2 linked regions of the Panacibacter ginsenosidivorans genome follow. The protein of the gene in region 2 binds, or shares a complex with, the protein of the main gene of each other region. Links are inferred from orthologs where the notes say so. Each region holds a gene or a part of one and is shown on either strand. Other genes may lie near its edges.

Region 1 (11,621 bases), 1.4 Mb from region 2 along the record:
GGGTTTCCCAATTTAGATAAAGATCATCTGTATAATTTTTACAATAGCTACAGAGGAAATTCCTCTCAAACAGGCCCTATAACAGGCGCGATAGACTACCAGTTTAACCGCAATATGAGCATTGGAGTTATAGGAACTTATGGAAAAGTTTCTGCTCCATATTATAATTATAGTAATAGTACTAACATTCCGGATTTTACAGGCAAATTAGAAAACTGGAGTGTAATGCTGAATATCATGACTTATTTTCCAACATATAACAGAAAAGTAGAACCATATTTAAGAACAGCCATAGGTGTTAATAACTGGAAACAGGATTATATAGACGAAACTGGTGCAAAAGTTTATGACCTTGAAAATCCTACCATCCTCGCATACCAGGCATCTCTTGGTGCAAGATTTAATATTTCTAAAAATGCAGGGCTTTATATTGAAGGTGGCTATGGAAAATATATTCTTAATGGCGGCCTTACCCTTAAATTTTAAATAATCAATTTGGTTGATGTTTAGTAAAACGATGAAGTGATTGCGACGCAACGATGCTTAACCGGAGTTGCAAAAGCTTGTATTCAAATAAATAAGAAAAGCCCGGAACATTTTTATGATCCGGGCTTTTGTATTTCAATTAATCTTATGTTGCGTCGCACTCTTGTACTACGACAAATAATGCAGCAATTAAATGCTGAAAGCTGTTTGTATAATTTCTTCCTGCTCCTGTTTATGAACTTTAGCATAGCCTGTAGCTGTTGCCGCGCTTGGGTTACGGCTGATTACGCCGTAATTGATACTCTTTAAATTCATTTGTAAAAATGATGCGGCGCCCATGTTCAAAGGCTCTTCCTGTACCCAAAACCAAACGGCTTTATTGTATTTTTTATAAAGATCATCAAGTTGTTTAAAAGGCAATGGGTATATCTGTTCGAGACGAATGATCGCTACATCATTGCGATTGTCTTTTTGTTTTCTTTCAGCAAGATCGAAATATAATTTACCGGAACAGAACAATACTTTTTTGATCTGTGCAACATCAGTTACATTTTCATCATCTATCACTTCTTTAAAACCACCACTTATAAACTCTGAGAGATGACTATAACTTCCCGGGTGACGAAGATTTGCTTTTGGCGAAAAATTGATCAATGGTTTTCTGAACGGCCAGGCAACCTGTCTTCTCAAAGCGTGGAATAAATTTGCAGCGGTAGTAATATTTGTAATTACCATGTTCAATTCGGCACAAGCCTGTAAGTAACGCTCCATTCTTGCGCTGCTATGTTCAGGGCCCTGACCTTCATAACCATGAGGCAGCAACATAGTAACGCCATTCATACGATTCCATTTTTGCTCACCAGCACTTATAAATTGATCAATCATGGTTTGTGCGCCGTTACTAAAATCACCAAACTGAGCTTCCCAAAGAACCAAAGCGTGTGGATTTGCCATAGCATAACCATATTCAAAACCTAATACACCATACTCACTAAGTAAGGAATTATAAATTCTGAATTTTCCTTTTGCTCCATCAAGCCTGCTTAAACGGCTATATTCTTTATCAGTATTTTCATCTCTTAATACTGCATGACGATGAGAGAATGTACCACGTTTAACATCCTGCCCGCTCATGCGCACATCATTGCCATCAAGCAGAATACTTGCATAAGCCATTAATTCGCCGGTTGCCCAATCAACTTTATTTTCAGCCTGAAAAAGCTTGACCTTATCCTGAATAATTTTCTCCACTTTTTTAAGTGGCGTAAAATCTTCAGGCCATGACATTAAGGCGTCAAATATTTTTTTGAAATCTGAATTGGAAATTGCAGTTGTTGGTGACTTCACAAAATCATCAGATGTTGCTTTGCGCAAACTCTTCCACCACAACTCCGGTTGTTGATAATTATAAGGAAGCGGATTCTGTTTTACTTCATCTAATCGTTCTTGCAGATCTCCCCAGAATTTCTTCTCCATTTCTTTGGCAAGATCTTTTGCATCAGCTTCACCTTTTTCCAAAAGGTAGTTTGTGTATAGCTCACGCGGGTTTTGGTGTTTCTCAATCAATGCGTACATATGCGGCTGTGTAAACTTTGGATCATCACCTTCATTATGACCATGACGACGATAACAAACCATATCTACAAAAATATCAGCATTGAACTGCTGACGGTAACGCGTTGCGATCTCAACACATTTTACTACTGCTTCAGCATCGTCACCATTTACATGTAGCACGGGTGCTTGAATAGCACCAGCAAGCGAAGTACAGTAATCAGAGCTCCGGGCATCGTCGAAGTCTGTAGTAAAGCCAATCTGGTTATTAATTACAAAATGAATAGTACCTCCGGTATAATAACCTTTCAGATCGCTCATTTGCAATATTTCATATACTACACCCTGACCAGCAATTGAAGCATCTCCATGTATAAGTATTGGAAGAATTTTGTCGTATTCACTTTCATACATCACATCTGCCTTTGCCCTTGAAAAACCTACCACCACCGGATCCACTGCTTCAAGATGTGAAGGGTTTGGCATTAGTTTCAGGTGGACAGTTTTATTACCGGGTGTAGTAACCTCACTTCCATACCCCATGTGGTATTTAACATCGCCGCTACCCATTGTCTGGTCAAGTTTAGCAGTACCTTCAAATTCACTGAATATTTGTTCATAGGTTTTACCCATGATATTAGCGAGCACATTTAATCTTCCTCTATGCGCCATGCCAATCACCACTTCCTGTACGTCATTATCTGCCGCAGTATTAATGATTGCATCTAAAGCCGCAATGGTGGTCTCCCCTCCTTCCAATGAAAATCTTTTCTGGCCGATATATTTGGTATGTAAAAATTTCTCAAACATTACACCCTGGTTCAATTTTTCCAGTATGCGTTTTCTTTTTTCAAGAGGCAAAGGGTCATTGAATTTTCTTTCCATTTCATTGTATAACCAATCTACCCTGTCCTGCTCACTTATATATTTAAATTCAACACCAACATGTGTTGCATAAGCTTTTTGTAAATAATCAATAATATTTCTAAGCTTGGTTTTGCCAAGACCAATTAATTGACCTGCCTGGAATTCTTTATCAAGATCAGCTTCCGTAAACCCAAAAAAACCAAGATCAAGGTTAGCGCCTCGATCTTTTCTTTCACGAATAGGATTTGTTTTAGCAATTAAATGCCCCTTGTTCCTGTAACCAAGAATAATACGATAAACACGAATTTCACGCATCCAGTCAATTGCTTCGCCAGTGCTAACTGCTGCAGGCGTCGCAGCCCCATTACCGTTTTTTGAGCCGTTATTTACAGCAAAATCAAAACCTTCGAAGAATTTCCGGAATTCCGGATCAACACTTTCGGGGTTTTTACTAAAATCCTGGTATAAGCTTTCAACGAATTGGGGATGTGAGCTGGTTATATACGAAAAGTCTTTCATCTCGATTGCTTTTAAAAATCATTATGGCGGATGCAAATATCGTTCATTGATGCCATATTGCAATTGCCCTGGAAAATTCGCAAGATCAAAATTTTAGATTTATTCTGAATTTTTTTTCTTTTTTTCGTTCAGATGCCTACCTTTGCCGTCCGAAAAAATAAATAATGGCAAATCATAAAGCTACAAAGAAGGATACTCGCCAGGCAGCGAAACGCAGGGACAGAAACCGTTATTACGGTAAAACTACACGTAATGCAATACGTGACCTGAAAGAGGTAAAAGAAGAGAAAGCTTATACTGATGAACTTCCTTCTGTTATTTCTATGATTGATAAACTGGCTAAAAAAGGTATCATTCACAAAAACAAAGCAAGCAATCTTAAGAGTAAACTCTCTAAGAAAGCTGCGCTTCCCAAAGCATAATTAATTTTAGTTGTTGAATTATAATTAAAGCTGTGTTAGTCATAACACGGCTTTTTTATTTTGTTCCGGGCTTCTGTTCTTTTGGCATCGCCGGTTGTGTCACTCACTTGAGCGTTTGGAAAAATGGTCGACAGTTAACGATTGACTGTCGATAGAAGAGCAGAACGTACAAGAGTGCGACGCAACAAAAGATTAATATATATTCATCAGCCTGGCTCATAAAAACTAATTCCATTTTACTGATAGGTTACTTACACAATCATCTTACTGTTTTCTTATCATTGCATTTTAAATAAGTGCATGCATTATTTTTTTATTTTCTGGATAGGCTGGTTGGTAAGTTTCTTAGGACAATTACCATTAGGCACCATGAGTATTACCTCTACACAGATCGCTGTGCAGGAAAATTTTAAACATGCATGGCGCTATGCAATTGGTGTAGCAATCGTAGAAATTATTTATCTGCGGCTTACGCTTTTCAGTGTCAACTGGATTATGCAGCACAAACTTTTATTCCAGGTTTTAGGATGGCTTACAGTTGCGGTTTTTCTGACGCTTGGTATTATTAGTTTTGTTTCAGCGTGGAAACAAGAAACTGAAAAAAAAGCGCTATTACTTGATAACAATCTTCACCGCTTTTTGCTGGGTGTAAGTATGAGTGCATTGAACCCTGCACAAATACCTTTTTGGTTTATATGGAGTACATATTTGCTAGACAATAAAGTACTCCTGTCAAATTTTACCGAGTTTAATTTTTTCACTTTTGGTTGTGGTGCAGGAACCATCAGCGGTCTGGCACTTTACATGTATGGCGGCAACTGGCTTATTACCAAAATGAACACCAGTACAAAAACACTTAATTCTGTAATGGGCGGCATTTTTATAATAGCCGCACTGGCACAGCTTTACAGGATGATATGGGGAAAATTTATTTAGTTATTTATTACTTACTTCAACGATCAAAAATTTCAAGTAATTCGTATTCTCCATCCCCCAAACAATCGGATGATCACTTGCCTGTGCACGAAATGTAACCTGCTTTATTTTCTTTCTTGCATCTCTCGCAGCCATATCAATGACCTGCAAAAACAATTCAGGTTGCACAAGATTGGTACAACTTGATGTTACGAGAAACCCTCCATCACGCAGCAACTTCATACCACGTAAATTAATTTCCTTATAACCGGTTATTGCCTTCTGAATGGTTTCCCTGCTCTTGGTAAACGCAGGCGGATCAAGCATTACAACATCATATTGCCTGCCTTCTTTTCCCCAATTCTTCAACGCATCAAAAGCATTGATCGTTTCAAACTTGCAGATATGATCCAGTTTATTTAACTGAGCATTTTTTGTAGCTTGTGCAACCGCATTTTCTGAAATATCCAAACCATGTACACTCTTTGCACCATAATGCGCTGCATGAATTTCAAATGTGCCCGTATAAGTAAATGCACCAAGAACATCTGCACCTTTTACTATGTGTTGTATCTGTCTCCTGTTATCTCTCTGATCTAAAAAGTACCCGGTCTTTTGTCCATTTTCAATATCCACATGAAACTGCAAACCATTTTCATTGATGATGATATTTGTATCAAAAGGCTCAGATAAAAAACCCTTTTGTTGTTGCAACCCTTCCAGTTCACGAACAGGCACATCGTTTCTTTCATAGATTCCTTTGGGAGAAAATATTTTCTGCAAAGCCTTTACTATGGCAGGTTTCCACACATCAATACCCAGCGCCATTGTTTGAATTACAAAATAATCGTTGAACTTATCAATGATCAATGCAGGCATTTCATCTGCTTCACCAAATATCAGCCGACAATTTTCTGTATAACCAATTTTCTGTCGGTATTTCCAGGCTTCATTAATGCGCCTGAAAAAAAATTGTTCATCAATTTCTTCTTTCCTGCGTGTAAGCAAGCGCACCATTATCTGAGATTGCGGGTTCACATATCCCCTGCCCGCAAATTTGCCGTCGTGAAAAAAAACATCTGCAATACCACCTGCATCCACAGCGCCTTCCGTCTTTTCAATTTCATTGGCAAATATCCACGGGTGCCCGTTGGCAATACGCATTGCAATCTTTCGCTTTAGAATAACCTTTGTCATGTGGCAAAGATAATTGGCGGGTTGCAGTATTTGATTTTGATATTTAGGAACCCAACTAAAGTGCAGAAATTGGACATCGTTGCGTCGCACTTTTGTAATCCATGAACAAAGGCAAGGAGGCAATAGGCAGTGAAATTGTTCATTAAAGTTCCGAACGCACAAGTGAGTGACACAACCGGCGATGCCATAAAAACCCAAAAGCCGGCCCCAGAATTCATTTATCGCCTGCCAATATTTCCACTTAAGTATCCTTGGCAAAAAATTTGACCAATTGAATAACAATATTTAAAGTATGGAAGACAATCAAAAGCAAACCTTTGAACAGGATAATACTGTAGAAACGGCTGATTTTTCAATTAATGCTGACGAAAATGCAGCGGGCACCACGCATCTTAACGAGCCTGTAGGCAATGAGTCTGAATTAGAAAAACTAAAAGCTGATTTACAGGAACAAAAAGATAAATATGTGCGCCTATACGCAGAGTTTGACAACTTTCGCCGCCGCACAGCTAAAGAAAGAATAGAGCTGATACAAACAGCAGGCAGAGATGTTATCACGTCTTTACTGGATGTATTGGACGACTGCGACCGTGCAGAAAAACAGTTGCAGCAAACAGAAGATGTTGCCTTAATAAAAGAAGGTATACAACTGGTTTTTAACAAGCTGCGCAATAACCTGCAATCAAAAGGTGTAAAGGCAATGGAAAGTATTGGTTCTGAGTTTGACGTAGAAAAACATGAAGCCATTACGGAAATTCCGGCACCCACCCCTGCATTATCAGGTAAAGTAGTGGATGAAGTTCAAAAAGGTTATTACCTTAATGATAAGATCATACGCTTTGCAAAAGTAGTTGTGGGTAAATAATTTGAAAATTTAAAATGTGGAGATGTGAAAATGAAAAAGCGGATAACCACATAAATTCATCGACACATTAGCGCATTTAAACATTATGAAGCAAGACTATTACGAGATTTTAGGTGTCAGTAAAACAGCTACTGCCGAAGAGTTAAAGAAAGCTTATCGCAAGGTGGCTATGCAATATCACCCTGACCGCAACCCCGGAGACAAAACAGCTGAAGAAAAATTCAAACAAGCAGCGGAAGCCTATGAAGTATTAAGCGATGCTGATAAAAGGGCTAAATATGACCGCTACGGTCACCAGGCATTTGCACCAGGGCAAGGTGGTTTTGGCGGCGGCCATGCAAGCAATATGGAAGATATTTTTAGCCAATTCGGAGATATTTTTGGCGATGATATTTTCGGCAGCTTCTTTGGTGGAGGACAACGAAGAAGTGGTGGCGGTGGAAGGCCCAGAGGGATAAGAGGAAGCAACCTTCGTGTGAAATTGAAACTCACTTTTGAAGAAGCTGCAAAGGGTGTAACAAAAACCATCAAGGTTAAAAAATATGTAGGCTGTAATACGTGTGGTGGCAGCGGTGCAAAAGATAAAGGCAGTGTGCAAACCTGCAGCACCTGCGGCGGTAGCGGGCAGGTGAGAAAAGTAACTAATACTTTTCTTGGTCAGATGCAAACAGTAACAACATGCTCAACCTGTAACGGAGAAGGAACAACCATCACTGCAAAATGCGGCAACTGTAAAGGAGAAGGCCGTGTGTACGGTGAAGAAATGGTTACCGTTGATATTCCTGCAGGTGTGCAGGAGGGCATGCAGTTAAGTATGAGTGGAAAAGGTAATGCAGGTGAAAGAGGCGGTGCACCAGGTGATCTGATTATTCTTATAGAAGAAGAAGCGCATAAAGAATTGCAGCGTGATGGATTGAATGTAGCATTTGAATTGCACATCTCTTTTCCTGATGCAACATTTGGCACACAGGTAGAAGTTCCAACGATTGATGGAAGAGCTAAAATAAAAATACCGGCAGGTACACAGAGTGGAAAGATCTTTCGATTAAAAGGCAAAGGCTTTCCTGATGTAAACGGATATTCCAAAGGAGATCAGTTGGTGCATGTAAATGTGTGGACACCACAACATGTAACAACTGAAGAAAAAGAAATGCTCGATAAATTAAACAACAGCCCGAACTTTAAACCGCAACCAGGAAAAAGTGAGAAAAGTTTTTTTGACAGAGTGAAGGAAGTATTTAGTTAAATAGTTTTTTTATTTATGATACCAGCGATAGTACATGTAGCAGCTTCGTTGCGTCGCAATCTCTTCATCAGCAAAAGATAAATTGAGCAAACCAGAACAAAAGATTTAAAATAAGAAATCCCAACCATCTTTGCAGACAATTGGGATTTACAACTTTACCTTTTCCTGTAGAGCGTACGGGAATCGAACCCGTGATTCCTCCGTGAAAGGGAGGTGTCTTAACCCCTTGACCAACGCTCCATGTCCCTCATTTTTTGGGAGTGCAAAAATAGGCGCGTTTTCTATTTCGGCAAAATTTTTTTAAGCCTTATAAGTATTTTATCAATCACAAAAATAACATGCGAGCTGCAACTCAATGCTCATAAGGATTACAGAACGATGAACGTAATGCGACGCAACAGAAGCTTAATGCTTGTACTAACGTCTGTAAACAAAAAATATCATGTTTTTTCACTTCAATACTTGTAAATTCGCATCGCTTTTAATAAAATATAAACAATAAAACATGAGCACAGTAAAAGTTGCAATCAACGGATTCGGAAGAATCGGCCGTTTGGTATACAGACAGATATTTAACATGGAGGGGATTGATGTTGTTGCGATAAATGATCTTACTAGTCCAAAAGTATTAGCACATCTTTTAAAATATGATAGCGCACAGGGCCGCTTTAATGAAGAGGTTTCTGCTACAGAAAATTCAATCATTGTAAAGGGTAACGAAGTAAAAATATATGCACAAAAAAATCCTGCTGAAATTCCATGGGGCCAGCATGATGTAGATGTTGTTTTGGAATGTACAGGTTTCTTCACAGATAAAGCAAAAGCAGAATTACATCTTACTGCAGGCGCAAAACGCGTTGTTATTTCTGCACCTGCTACAGGAGATCTGAAAACAATTGTATTCAATGTAAACCATAGTATTCTTGATGGCAGCGAAACCGTGATCAGTTGTGCATCCTGCACTACCAATTGTCTTGCACCAATGGCCAAAGTGCTTGAAGATACATTTGGTATTGTTAATGGTTTAATGACTACTATTCACGCTTACACAAACGATCAGAATACACAGGATGCGCCGCATCCCAAAGGTGATCTTCGCCGTGCACGTGCAGCAGCACAGAACATTGTACCAAACAGCACCGGGGCTGCAAAAGCAATTGGTCTTGTACTGCCTTCATTGAAAGGCAAACTGGATGGTTCTGCTCAGCGTGTTCCAACTATCACAGGCTCTTTAACTGAATTGACTGCGGTTCTTGGTAAGAAAACAACCGTTGAAGAAGTAAATGCAGCAATGAAAGCAGCAGCAAATGAAAGCTTTGGTTATACCACAGATGAAATTGTAAGCACAGATGTTATCGGCATCACCTATGGTTCTTTGTATGATGCAACACAAACACGTGTGCAAATAGTTGGCGATGTTCAATTAGTACGCACAGTTAGCTGGTACGATAATGAAATGAGCTATGTAAGCCAGTTAGTACGCACAGTACATTATTTTGCAGGTTTAATAAGCAAGTAATTTTTGTTGCACAACAGTTGTGCTTATGGCATCGCCTGTTGTGTCACTCACTTGAAGGTTCAGATCTTTATTCAACATAAACCGCGGAGACGCAGAGACGCTGAGAGTTTTTAATTTTATTATTTCTCTGCGCCTTTAAGTCTTTGCGGTTTTTATTTACAAATAATAAATCATAATCATGAGCAAATTCTCTGATCATAATTTTGCAAATGAAAAAGCATTGATCCGCGTAGATTTCAATGTGCCTTTAGATAAACAAACTTTTGCTATTACAGATGACAGCAGGATGCGTGCAGCAGTACCCACTATAAAAAAAATACTGGGGGATGGCGGCAGCGTAATTCTTATGAGTCATCTTGGCCGCCCCAAGGAAGGACCAGAAGATAAATATTCATTGAAACATATTGTAGCACACTTAAGCGATTTACTAGGTGGCGTTGCTGTTGAATTTGCCGATGATTGCATTGGTCAGCAGGCTACAGATAAATCTGCAGCATTAAAACCAGGACAAGTATTGTTGCTGGAAAATCTCCGTTTTTATAAACAGGAAGAAAAAGGTGATGAAGCATTTGCAGAAAAATTATCAAAGCTTGGTGATGTTTATGTGAATGATGCATTTGGCACAGCTCACCGTGCACATGCATCTACAGCAGTAATTGCAAAATTCTTTCCCGGCGATAAAAAAATGTTTGGCTTATTAATGGAAAGTGAAGTGATCAGTGCAGAGAAAGTATTGCACCAATCAGAAAAGCCATTTACAGCTATTATTGGTGGCGCAAAGGTTTCAGATAAGATTCTCATTATTGAAAATTTATTAGAACGAGCAACGGATATCATCATCGGTGGTGGCATGGCTTACACATTTATGAAAGCAAGAGGTGGAAAGATTGGTAATTCATTATGCGAAGAAGATCGCCTGGATACAGCAAGTGAGCTTCTGAAAAAAGCAATAGTAAAAAATGTAAGCATCCATCTACCTGAAGATTCTGTAATTGCAGACAAGTTTGCGGCAGATGCAAATACCAAAACATGCATGAGTGATGCAATACCAGATGGATGGATGGGTTTAGATATTGGTCCTAAAGCATGCGGTGTATTTTCTGAAGTGATCAGGAACTCTAAGACCATTTTATGGAACGGACCAATGGGTGTTTTTGAAATGGAAAAATTCCAGGCTGGCACCAAAGCAATTGCAGATGCGGTAGCTGAATCAACACAAAACGGTGCTTTCTCTTTAGTAGGCGGTGGTGATAGTGTTGCTGCTGTTAACCAGTTTGGTTATACTGACAAGGTAAGTTATGTAAGCACCGGTGGTGGCGCAATGCTTGAATATTTTGAAGGCAAGGTATTGCCAGGCATTGCAGCTATTAATGAATAACAGGTGGGTACAAAAGATTCTGCGACTAGATTTTTAAAAATCTATTCGCAGTTTTATTTATAAGCTATAATGTATTTACTAAATATGCCTAGATTAAAACGGCTCATGTAAACATATATTCAATTCAATCTTCTTTTGATACAGTTCATTCAGATACATTTTTTGAAAGGCATATTATGAATATATCTTTACGCAAGAAATAAAACACCGAAGAATTCATAGTTAAGAAATTAAGTTGGATTTGGATAATGGAAAGCAACCTATGGAACAAAAGAAAAGAAAGTGGCTCCGTAAAGCCACTTTATTTTTATTATTTTATTGCTCATGCTTTTCAGAAAGTTGAAGTGAGTGACGCAACGGAAGTTTAATAGTAGTGCTATAGCTAAGTACATAAACAGTATAAAAAACCCGTTCTATCAATGAACGGGTTTTTTAATTTAATAATTATATAAGATTACTTATCAGCACCACCATCTGAACTACTTAAGTTGAGTGGATAACCATAGGTGCCTTCATAACCAGGGTAAATACCTTCGAGTCTTACAGTGCCGCCCTGTGCATTATTTAAAATTGCTTTTAAGTCCTCAACAGTTTTTACTTCCTGTCCGTCTACACTAGTAATTACAAAACCTTCCTGCATGCGTGTATTTTTC
Region 2 (11,095 bases):
AGGTGATGCCATGTAATACTGTAGCTGGCATCAAAAAAATTAACCATCAATACCCTTAAATAGCAATGGAAAAAATTGTCCTTCCATTTTCGAACCTTTATGCACAGGCGGCACACCGCTAAGCAATACATCATCAGAATCGCTTACTACTCCATCTTTAAAAACATTGATTACAAAAGCCCTGCGTGGCTGCTCACTTTTATTTTCGCCGGAGCCATGCAGAGTAAGCGAATGATGAAAAATAGCTTCGCCGGCCTTTGTAGGAACGTGCACAGGATTGAATTCTTTGCGTTGCTCTCTTGTCAGATAATTTACAATTTCCATCATGTCGCCTGCAAGCTCAGGTTTATCAAGCAAACCCCAGCGCTGGCTTCCCGGAACATACTGTAAACAACCATTTTCAACAGTTGAATCATCGAGGCCACACCAGCACGTAAGATGCGCCACAGGCTTTGTTCTTGTCCAGTAAGAATAATCCTGGTGCCATGCAACAACACCACCTTTTTTGGGTGGTTTGCAAAACAATTGATCATGCCAGAAACGTACCGGTGCATTGCCCAGCAACTGGCTTGCTGCCACAACAAAACGTGGATTCCATAATACATCATGCAAACCCGCTGTTATGCGCCACGCACCCAATGCATGAAATAAAATGGTAGAGGGATCAGCAGATTCATTACTGTGAAATTCATAAAATAAATGATGACCCGGATGTTTTACATCGGCCAGTTGTTCTATCTCAGATTTAATAACGGCGATCTGTTTTTCATCCAGCATTTTTATATTAGGCAGGTATCCGTTTTCATTAAAAAAATTTACCTGGTCGTCAGTTAATTTGTATTGCTCCCATTCTTCTTTTGTTTTTGGCTGTTGAAAGAGATTACTAACCAAAGCATGCACAGTGCTTAAATCCTTATATAGCATAACACAATCGTTTGGCTAAAATTAGTGCTTATTCTTTTATGAAATATGGATGGATGTAAATTACAACTGAATGTCTTCGCCGGTAAAAATCATCATTGTTATTATATTGGTCTTATAAGAGCCGGTCGCTTATAATAATTATATGCCCAACCTATAAGTACAAACTGCAAAGGCAGCCGCAGAATACTAAGCCATTTATATGGATTATTTTCCTGTATATAGTTTAACATCATTTGAATATTGGCTGGAAATACAACGATCAATAAAAGTATTAGTACCAGCGAGGCAATACTTCGTGTAGCAAGTGGCACAAGCAGCAATCCGAAAAATATTTCAAATGCACCACTTACAAAAATCAACTCTGCAGGCCAGGGCAGCCATGGGGGCATTATGGTTAAATATGTTGCTGTATTTACAAAATGATTGATCCCCGCAATAACATATAATGCAACCATTGTGTACAACCAAAATGTCTTTGAAATATTCCGTCGCCATTTATTTTCAGGATTTATGGTGATCATATATAATTATTGTTCTTTACTGAACACAAAAGATATACGTAATGTTTACAGCAAAGATGTAGCACAGTAAACTTTGTTTTGCCCGGGCTTTTGAATACGTATCCGGCTTCTCTTGCGTCGCACTCTTGTACGGCGACGATTATTTCAGCACAATAACCCGTCAGGAGGTAATGAAATTCAACAACTGTTCTTGTGTCTGCTGAATAAAATAAAAAAAGTACAAGTGTGCGACGCAACAATGTTTAATAGCAGTATTTCAGCCAGGCTCACAATAAAATATGCTGTATTCAATAAAATAAAAAGAGATTGTATACTAATAGCATACAATCTCTTTAGCAAATATGTTATGCCCTTTATTTTATGTGTGTTAGAAACAATAAGCTGATAAAAACAAGATCAGCAACAAGCATAAATACGGTAAATTTTTTTGCTTCATTATTGGAATGTAAAACTGTTTTCATAACTGTAAATTTTATTTGTTGATTAATAAGTTTATAGTAGAAATGCAAACTGTGTTCCGAAGCATGCTTATAAAAATTGCTTTAACCAATGTTTTGCTATAAGCGGGCTAAAATGAAAAATTGCGTTAATGCAACCTCCCGATTTGGATGTTTTCGTTACGCTTTTTAACAAATGTCTTTTCGGAGTATTATTTTACCGAATACTTACATTTCAAAGGGAATATGTGCTGAAACATAAAGGTTTTTATATGTTTTTACCGAGCACGTTCCTGATTTTCATCGTGTTTATATGGAACCACATTATTATTGAGAAAACAATACAATTATAAATATGTACTTTTACAAAAAAGCACCAACATGTTTATTTTCGTAGCAGGTCTTCCTTATGATTTGGACGACGCGGAACTTGAAGAAATATTTGAGAAATTCGGTACTGTTAAATCGGCAAAGGTCACGTTAGACAAAGAAACTGGTAAAAGCAGGGGTTTCGGTTTTGTAGAAATGCCCGACAGCACAGAAGCAAATGACGCCATAGAAAATCTAAATGATATTTCACTTGGCAAAAAACCATTGGTAGTAAAAGCTGCTGAAGATCGCGGCGGCGCAGCTGGCGGTGGAGGCAGGGGTCCCTCTTCAGGCGGCCAGGGTGGTGGTTATCGCCCTTCTGGTGGTGGCGGTTTCAGAGATAGGGATTCAAGAGGTGGCGGGGGATATAACAATGGTGGTGGATATAATAAAGACCGCAAACGCTATTAGATCATTTGAATTTATTAATAACACATAACATTGTGAAACCGGGACTAAGTTAACCCGGTTTCATAGTTTTAGCTGCCTGCAATATCTTTTAATTTTGGTCTTAGGCGGGTCTTGCTTTTATTAAATATATTCTGTCCTTTGTCTATACCTTTTCGAATTTCTTTTTGCCTTTCAACGGGCATATGCAATGTGTCTTTACATTCAATACTGCAACAGCCATCATATTTTGTAGCACATTCTTTGCATTGTATAAATAATAAATGACAGCCGTCATTTTTACAATTGGTATGTGTATCGCATGGCTTACCACAATGATGACAATGGGCTATGATATCTTCTGTTATTCTTTCGCCGAGTCTCTCATCAAAAACAAAATTTTTTCCAATGAATTTACTTTCTAGTCCGGCTTCTTTTACTTGCCTGGCATAATTAATGATGCCTCCTTCTAAATGGAAAACATTGTTAAATCCCTTGTGCAACATAAAGGCGCTCGCTTTCTCGCAGCGTATACCTCCTGTGCAATACATAATGATATTCTTTTCCTCATTACCTTTCAGCATGTCAACTGCCATGGGTAATTGGTCGCGAAAGGTGTCAGATGGCACTTCCAGCGCTTTTACAAAATGTCCTACTTCATATTCGTAATGATTACGCATGTCTACCACAATCGTATTTGGGTCATTCAATAGCTCATTCATCTGACCTGCGTTTACATACTTCCCTTTATTTTGCATACTAAAGGAAGGGTCATCAATGCCATCAGCAACAATTCTTGCCCGCACTTTTATTCTAAGTACCCAAAATGATTTCCCATCATCATCTATAGCAATATTCAATCGTAATCCGTTGAGTGGTTCGATTGAATAAAGCAATTGCTTCATTGCTTCAAAGTTTGATTCAGGAACACTGATCTGGGCATTAATTCCTTCATGTGCTATGTAAATACGCCCAAACACTTTTAAAGCAAAAAGATTTTTATACAACCAATCCCTGAAAGATTTGGGATCAACAATGGTAAAATAACAATAGAAGCTAATGGTAACACGGTTTTCCGTTTCTTCCATCATTTTGCGCTTAAGCTCGGCGTTGGAAATTTTGTTGTGTAACACTGACATAGCTGCAAAATTACTGTAACAAGGTTAAAGAAAAAATGTGCTTATAAATTGAATTTACCTGAGCAACTAATAAAATGAATGTAAAATTCAAGCTTGTTTTAATGCTGCTTTAATACATAAATTAAAATGTATATAAATAAGTATGAAAGACTCTAAATAACCTGTGCATAATACTAATTTAGTTAAACGGACGATGCCACAGGAATTCAATCAATATCAAATTGCAGCGCTGCAACAGCTAGCTGATTATCGCGGTGTATTCAAAACAGGGGGTTCTATCCTTACATTGAAAACAAAGCCGGTAAAAGGCAGTAAAATTACATTACAGCAGTTTATAGACTCTTTTATAGAGATCTTTTGCCAGAATAATTTTGCAGATACAGATTACTCTTTTATACAAAACAAACCTAACGGTATTTCCGCTATGGAAGAATGGGTAAAAAGCGTAGATATAAAAACTATACTGCAGTGTTTTACTTATGCAATCTGGACAGACAAAACTTTTGATGGTTATTTCCTGCGCAAGATCAATGACCAATCTGCTGAGTTGCTTCTTATACGCCTAAATGAAATTCTTTCTCAAAATTATAGGCAACAAAACCTGCAGCGTACAAAGGTTACGGTAATTAATGCACAGCATGCTGCTGCGATTAAGAGTAAGTGATCTCATCCACATATCAGCAATACAATTTTCTTTTGCCAAGTGTTTCATGTTGCTCATGATCTTTTTCAATACTTGTTTTTATTGCCATGAAATACAAATGTAAAAGTGTGCGACGCAAGGGACGATGCCATTTGATACTGCTGAAGGGTACATAAACCCATACTAAAAAATTGAATATAAATTCCCCTTTTTAAAGTAGGTTTGCAATCCCAAAAAGAAGGTTATGATTGAAATAAAAGTTCCAGCGGTTGGCGAGTCCATAAGTGAAGTTACTTTATTGAAATGGGTAAAGAAAGATGGCGAATATGTTGACAGGGACGAGGTTATTGCCGAACTGGAAAGCGAAAAAGCGACTTTTGAAGTAAATGCCGAACAGGCTGGTTCTCTTAAGATCATTGCAAAAGAAGGTGATACTTTAAATATTGGTTCTGTGCTGGCACACATTGATGAAACAGCCGAAAAGCCTGCTACTGTAAATGTTTCAGCCGAAACTCCAAAAAAAGAAACTCCGAAAGCAGAAGCAAAACCTGCTGTTGTTGAAGCTCCGGTTACAGCAGTTACCAATGATATAAAAGCAACTCCGGTAGCTTCCGCTATAATCGCTGATAAGAAAGTAGATCCCTCTTCTATTACAGCATCCGGCTTTGGTGGCAAGATCATGAAAAGTGATGTGCTCGAAGCTTTATCACACCCTGGCAAAAAAGCCTTTGCAGGCCAGGAACTCTTTACACGTAATGTACGTAAAGAGAAAATGAGCAACCTGCGCAAAACTATCAGCAGACGATTGGTTGAAGCTAAGAATACTACTGCCATGCTCACCACTTTCAACGAAGTGGATATGGGGCGCATCATGGATACCCGCAAACAATATAAAGATGCCTTTAGCAAGGCGCATGGCGTAAACCTTGGCTTCATGAGTTTCTTTACAAAAGCCTGTGCCATTGCATTAAGCGAATGGCCTGCTGTGAATGCATATATAGATGGCGACGAACTTATCTATCATGATTATGCAGACATCAGTATTGCAGTAAGCACTCCACGTGGTTTAACCGTTCCTGTTATCCGCAATGTAGAAAGTCTTAGCATGGCCGATATTGAAAAGAAAGTGGTTGAACTTGCAGGCAAAGCAAGAGATAACAAACTTACTATGGAAGAACTACAGGGTGGCACTTTCACTATTACAAATGGTGGTGTGTTTGGCAGTTTAATGAGCACACCCATTATCAATATTCCACAGAGTGGTATTCTTGGTATGCATAAAATACAGGAAAGGCCTATGGCGATAAACGGTCAGGTAGTAATAAGACCTATGATGTATTTAGCATTGAGTTATGATCACCGTGTTATTGATGGAAGAGAAAGTGTAAGTTTCTTAGTACGTGTAAAAGAATTACTTGAAAATCCTGAATTGTTATTGATCGGAAAAGATCCTGTAAAGAGTTTACTTGAGTTATAAATTCTAAGATTATTTTTTTAAAGCTCGTCTTATGACGGGCTTTTTTTATTATGACCCAACCTGCATTACTACAATTAAACTTTTGTTGCGTCGCACTCTTGCGCCGCAATACAATAATTGAGCATTATACAAATTCCATTAAAATAAAAACCCCGGTAAAATACCAGGGTCGCAGCTGGGCACGGACTAAACTAAACCTATCATTATTTTTTGTACTTCATAGCCATTGATTCAACGAAATTGATCTTGCCATCTTTGATGCCATTAATATCATTGTAATAAATAGAATCGATTTTACCACTTTTATAAGTATCAATTTCTTTATACCAAACCAAAACAGCATCTTCATTTTTATCATTACTATGCACGGGTAACCAAACATCCATATCTATTTTTACAGATGCAATACTATCCCTGTATTTACTTGCCATCTTCATCATAGAATCTTTTGTACCCGTCAATTTAGAGCCATCGGAAAAATTTAAATAAACAGAGTCGGAAAATGTATTTGCAAAGGCAATCATATCGCCTGTTTCCCATGCTTTATAAGAATTAAGCACTGTTAACGCATCTGACTGTTTGCCAACAGATATATCCGAAGAATAACTTGCCTTATAAGGCATAGTTAGTAGCGCTTCTTTAACCGAAGCAGATGTACTGTCATTTGTGGTTTTGGATGAAGATTGATTACCTGTACACGCAACGTATAAAATAGAAATGAGAAGAATAAAAAGAAGCTTTTTCATACAGTAAAGTTTTTAAATTATGCAATACAAAACCTTAACTGTGCTTTCAATGATTAGTGTGATGGCAATCGTGGGATATTAAACGGTTTAAACATTCGAGGAAAATAAATATAAAACATTAAACTGAAATTTACAAATACTTGTTTCATCATTCAATTTATGGCGTGGCGTTTTTTAAACTGCGAAGGGTTTTCACCTGCTACTTTTTTAAAGGTCTTATTAAAATGAGAAAGGTTTTCAAAGCCACTTTCATAACAGGCTTCTGTTACATTCTTATCGTGTAGTAATAATTTCTTTGCCTGGTTAATTCTATACTGATTAAGAAAATCTGTAAAAGTAAGATGGGTTGTTTTTTTGAAATACCGGCAGAATGCAGCCGTAGTAAGATTTGTAAGCGCGGCAACTTTATTTACATCAATATCTTTTTGATAATTGGTTTCTATAAAATGATAGATCTTATGTAATCGTTGCTGTTCTTTTAGTATCGAGGCATTTGCAATGGGCCTGCTGTGCAGCAAGGTATATTCCTCACTGGTAGCAAGCAGTTGAAATACCTGCAGCAACTCTATCAGTTGCTGAAAATGCGGAAGCGATGGAATTTGCTTTAATTTTTCTCCAACATTTCTTTTTGTCTCACCGTGAAATGCAACACCACTTTTAGCACGTTCAAACAGATCATTTATGGCTGCAATCTCAGGCAACGCAAAAAAAGGCTGACCAAGAAAATGCTCTTTCATTTGTATCACTACAGTCTCGGCAATTGTCTTTACGCCATAATCAAAATTCAGATGCGGGATATTAGGACCAATAAAAACAAGATCACTGCCTTCATATTTAGAGATATGATCCCCCACATGCCGCACACCTGTCTCTGCTTCTACATACACAATTTCATACTCGGGATGAAAATGCCAGTAAAAAATTTCATTCAGCTTTGGTGTAAGTAAAATGGCAAATGAACTATCGATGCCGGGTTTTATTGCTTCTAGTTTTACTTTCATTACATAATAATATTTTCTCTTTGGAGCCGGGCTGTTATATTACTATAAAGCATCGTTGCGTCGCACTCTTTTACGCATTGTTCTTTGCTGAACATTGATCAGGAAGTACAAGAGTGCGACGCAAGTAAAGATGCCATAAAACTGAAACGCCGGGCTTCTAAAATTTACGCTTATTTGTCTTTGAATATACTTTATAGCTTCAATTTACTTATAAAATATCAATACAGCACAAAAACTGGCTATTGCAAGTGTAGAAAACAGCTATTATCAAATGGTATTTTTGATCTGTCAATAACAAAGAAAATTTGCCGTATGAACCAGCAAACATTACTAACAAAAGCCTATAAAAACACGATTGGCAATACAACAGAAAATGGTATTATCATTTTAAATGAAGCTGTTGTAAAACCTTGCAAACACAGAACAACAACAGGTTTTTGTATCCGAAGCAACAGGCAATGCCCTGCCACAATGTTTAATTTATCACTCAACAAATAAATCTTGCAATATGGAACAACAGACAATGACCCCGACAATGGCACCTTCCATGATTCCCAACAATGCACACAAAGACATTCCGGGTAATCCGTCAACTGCAAAAAGCAGCGCGACAAAATTGAACGACAGAAGTAATGGCAAACCATTGCGTGTACTAAGTGAAGATGACTGGAGCTTCTGGATTCACAATGGTTATGTAGTTATAAAAAATGCAGTGCCCAAAGAGCAGGCAAAAGCAACCGCAGATTTTTTGTGGGAGTTTGAAGAGAAAGATCCTAACGATTCTGAAACGTGGTACGCACCTCCACGCGCAGAAATGAAAATGAAAGAACTTACCAACACAGGTATGGTGGAAGTTTATAACAACCAGCATCTTTGGAACAACCGACAAATGCAACGTGTGTATGATGCATTCGTTGATATCTGGGGCACAGAAAAATTATGGGTAACAATTGACAGGGCAAATTTGAATTTTCCTATTCGTCCGGGTTTTGAATACAAAGGCTTTATTCACTGGGATTATGATCCTGAAACAAAACCTGTAAATGTGCAGGGTGTGCTTGCATTGGCAGACCAGGCGGATGAGAACATGGGTGGCTTTCAATGTTTGCCTGAATTATTCAGAACTTATGATACATGGAAATTAACGCAGCCTGAAGATCGTGATCATTTCAAACCCGATACAACAGGTTTTAGTTTTGACAAAGTAAAAATGGAAGCAGGAGATCTTCTAATTTTCAATAGCCTGCAACCACATGGTATTCGTCCAAACATGAGTGGCAACAAAGTTCGCATTGCACAATACATTTCTATGATGCCTGCAGAAGAAGATAATGAAGCATTGAAGCAATGGCGTATAAACTCATGGAAAAACCGCATTGCACCGGAAGGTTATGCATTCCCCGGTGACCCGCGCAATTGGGAGCAAACAAAATTTGACACTGCCGTGTTAAGTGAGTTAGGAGAAAAATTATTGGGGTTAAGAAAGTGGTAATACACTCTCACCACAAAGACGCAAAGGCGCGAAGAAAAAACTTTGCGCCTTTGTTACTTATGTTCCTTTGCGTGAAACAATTTCACTTTTGACTTTTCACCTTTCACTTCCTTTCAACAATCTTTAATACTTTTAGATCATGATGATGAACACACAGCCATACACAGTGCTCAATAATGAAATACAAATGCCATTGCTTGGCCTTGGTGTTTATGATATGTACGAGGCTGAAGCAAAAGCTGCAGTGCTAAAGGCTTTGGAAGTTGGCTATCGTTTAATCGATACTGCCGCAGCTTATAAAAATGAAGTAGAGATTGGCAGTGCCATAAGAGAAAGCTGTATTGCAAGGCATGAAATATTTGTTACCACGAAAGTTGCAAACCCAGACCAGGGTTATGATAATACCATGCGTGCATTTGATACAAGCATGCAAAAGTTAAACATTGATCACATCGATCTTTACCTTGTGCACTGGCCCGTTAAAGGAAAAAGGAAAGACACCTGGAAAGCACTTGAAAAGTTATACGCTGATAGACGTGTACGTGCAATTGGTGTTGCCAATTATCTTATCCCTTTTTTATATGAGCTTGAAACGTATGCAAACATTCAGCCTGTTGTAAACCAGATAGAGTTTACGCCGTGGTTATTTGTAAAAGATGTGATGGCGTTTTGCAAAGAGAAGAACATACAATTGCAATCTTACTCGCCCATTACAAGAGGCAAAAAGTTTGGTGATGAACGCGTGCAGCAGCTCTGCAAGAAGTACGATAAAACACCTGCACAAATCATACTTCGCTGGAATATTGAGCATGGAGTTTCAACTATTCCAAAATCCTCAAACCCACTGCGCATTGAAGAGAACTTCAACATTTTCGATTTTACTTTATCTAAAGAAGATGTAGCGCTGATAGATAGTTTCAATGAGAACTTCAGGATTTGCGAAGACCCGATGGATATGTGGTAATATTTTGATACCTGCTTTCGTCTTCGTGGCATCTTCGTTGTGTCACTCACTTGTGCCGTATGTTTTCATGGCGGCTAATCCAATATCTTCGCATCAATGGCAAAAGAACATCTCTACAAAAGTTATGTAACCACGGCAGCAACAATTATACAACAGTATAATGGTAGTACGCCATTCAATGATTACCTGAAAAAATATTTTGCACTGCATAAAAAGTATGGTTCAAGAGACAGGAAGCATATTACACATCTTTGTTATTGTTATTACAGGCTTGGTCATGCGGAACTGGGGTTAGAAGTAGAAGAAAGAATATTACTCGCCTTATTTCTTTGTTCCAATGACACACATGAAATAATCTCAGAGCTAAGACCCGAATGGAAAGAAAATATTACAGATTCTTTACAAGACAAACTACAATTACTCGGTTATCCGTTCTCTATCGAAAATATTTTTCCCTGGCAGGATGAATTAAGCGAAGGCATTGATGCAACTGCATTTGCGTTATCTCATTTGACACAACCAGAACTTTTCTTACGAATAAGACCTGGACAAAGAGAAAGAGCTCTTTCAAAGTTGAAGGCAAACACTATACTCTTTGAAGAATATGGCAATGATTGCCTCGCACTTTTTAATGCCACAAAAATTGATGATATACTGGAGGTAAATAAAGAAGTTGTCGTGCAGGATTATTCTTCACAACGCATTGCTGAATTTTTAGAACTCACTAAACTCAAAACTCAAAACTCAAAACCAAAAGTCTGGGATTGTTGCGCAGCAAGTGGTGGTAAATCTTTACTAGCGGTTGATACATTGGGAAATATCGATCTCACCGTTTCCGATATGCGACCTTCTATTATTCAAAACCTAAAAAAACGTTTTGCAGCAGCAGGCATAACAAAATATCATTCTTTCATTGCCGACCTTACCAATCAAAAATCCGAAATCCGAAATCTGCAATCCGACATTATTATCTGCGATGTTCCCTGCAGTGGCAG

Evidence for each region.
Region 1: odhB (region 2) and FRZ67_RS21770 share a complex: the UniProt entries of both Bacillus subtilis proteins name them as parts of the 2-oxoglutarate dehydrogenase (OGDH) complex. The link is inferred for Panacibacter ginsenosidivorans from one-to-one orthologs.

The regions. Positions count from the first base shown.
Region 1 is NZ_CP042435.1:5,135,129-5,146,749, reverse strand. What follows is about bases 476-3,811. They hold FRZ67_RS21770 (2-oxoglutarate dehydrogenase E1 component), read right to left. Parts: upstream 3,427-3,811; coding sequence 676-3,426; downstream 476-675. Other genes in these bases: rpsT (30S ribosomal protein S20), read left to right, coding at 3,591-3,811; FRZ67_RS21775 (outer membrane beta-barrel protein), read left to right, coding at 476-486. Also shown: more of FRZ67_RS21775, read left to right, coding at 1-475; more of rpsT, read left to right, coding at 3,812-3,848; FRZ67_RS21760 (LysE family translocator), read left to right, coding at 4,149-4,784; FRZ67_RS21755 (class I SAM-dependent rRNA methyltransferase), read right to left, coding at 4,785-5,960; FRZ67_RS21750 (nucleotide exchange factor GrpE), read left to right, coding at 6,253-6,825; molecular chaperone DnaJ, read left to right, coding at 6,911-8,071; gap (type I glyceraldehyde-3-phosphate dehydrogenase), read left to right, coding at 8,577-9,590; FRZ67_RS21730 (phosphoglycerate kinase), read left to right, coding at 9,769-10,968; FRZ67_RS21725 (Do family serine endopeptidase), read right to left, coding at 11,423-11,621. UniProt on the Bacillus subtilis protein: E1 component of the 2-oxoglutarate dehydrogenase (OGDH) complex which catalyzes the decarboxylation of 2-oxoglutarate, the first step in the conversion of 2-oxoglutarate to succinyl-CoA and CO(2).
Region 2 is NZ_CP042435.1:3,726,867-3,737,961, reverse strand. Bases 3,971-6,780 are described here. They hold odhB (2-oxoglutarate dehydrogenase complex dihydrolipoyllysine-residue succinyltransferase), read left to right. Parts: upstream 3,971-4,664; coding sequence 4,665-5,897; downstream 5,898-6,780. Other genes in these bases: FRZ67_RS15635 (nuclear transport factor 2-like protein), read right to left, coding at 6,101-6,643; FRZ67_RS15645 (hypothetical protein), read left to right, coding at 3,971-4,441. Outside these bases: FRZ67_RS15665 (phytanoyl-CoA dioxygenase family protein), read right to left, coding at 40-924; FRZ67_RS15660 (DoxX family protein), read right to left, coding at 1,026-1,445; FRZ67_RS15655 (RNA recognition motif domain-containing protein), read left to right, coding at 2,264-2,662; oxygen-dependent tRNA uridine(34) hydroxylase TrhO, read right to left, coding at 2,731-3,777; FRZ67_RS15630 (AraC family transcriptional regulator), read right to left, coding at 6,796-7,644; FRZ67_RS15625 (hypothetical protein), read left to right, coding at 7,957-8,142; FRZ67_RS15620 (phytanoyl-CoA dioxygenase family protein), read left to right, coding at 8,153-9,136; FRZ67_RS15615 (aldo/keto reductase), read left to right, coding at 9,276-10,100; FRZ67_RS15610 (RsmB/NOP family class I SAM-dependent RNA methyltransferase), read left to right, coding at 10,197-11,095. UniProt on the Bacillus subtilis protein: E2 component of the 2-oxoglutarate dehydrogenase (OGDH) complex which catalyzes the second step in the conversion of 2-oxoglutarate to succinyl-CoA and CO(2).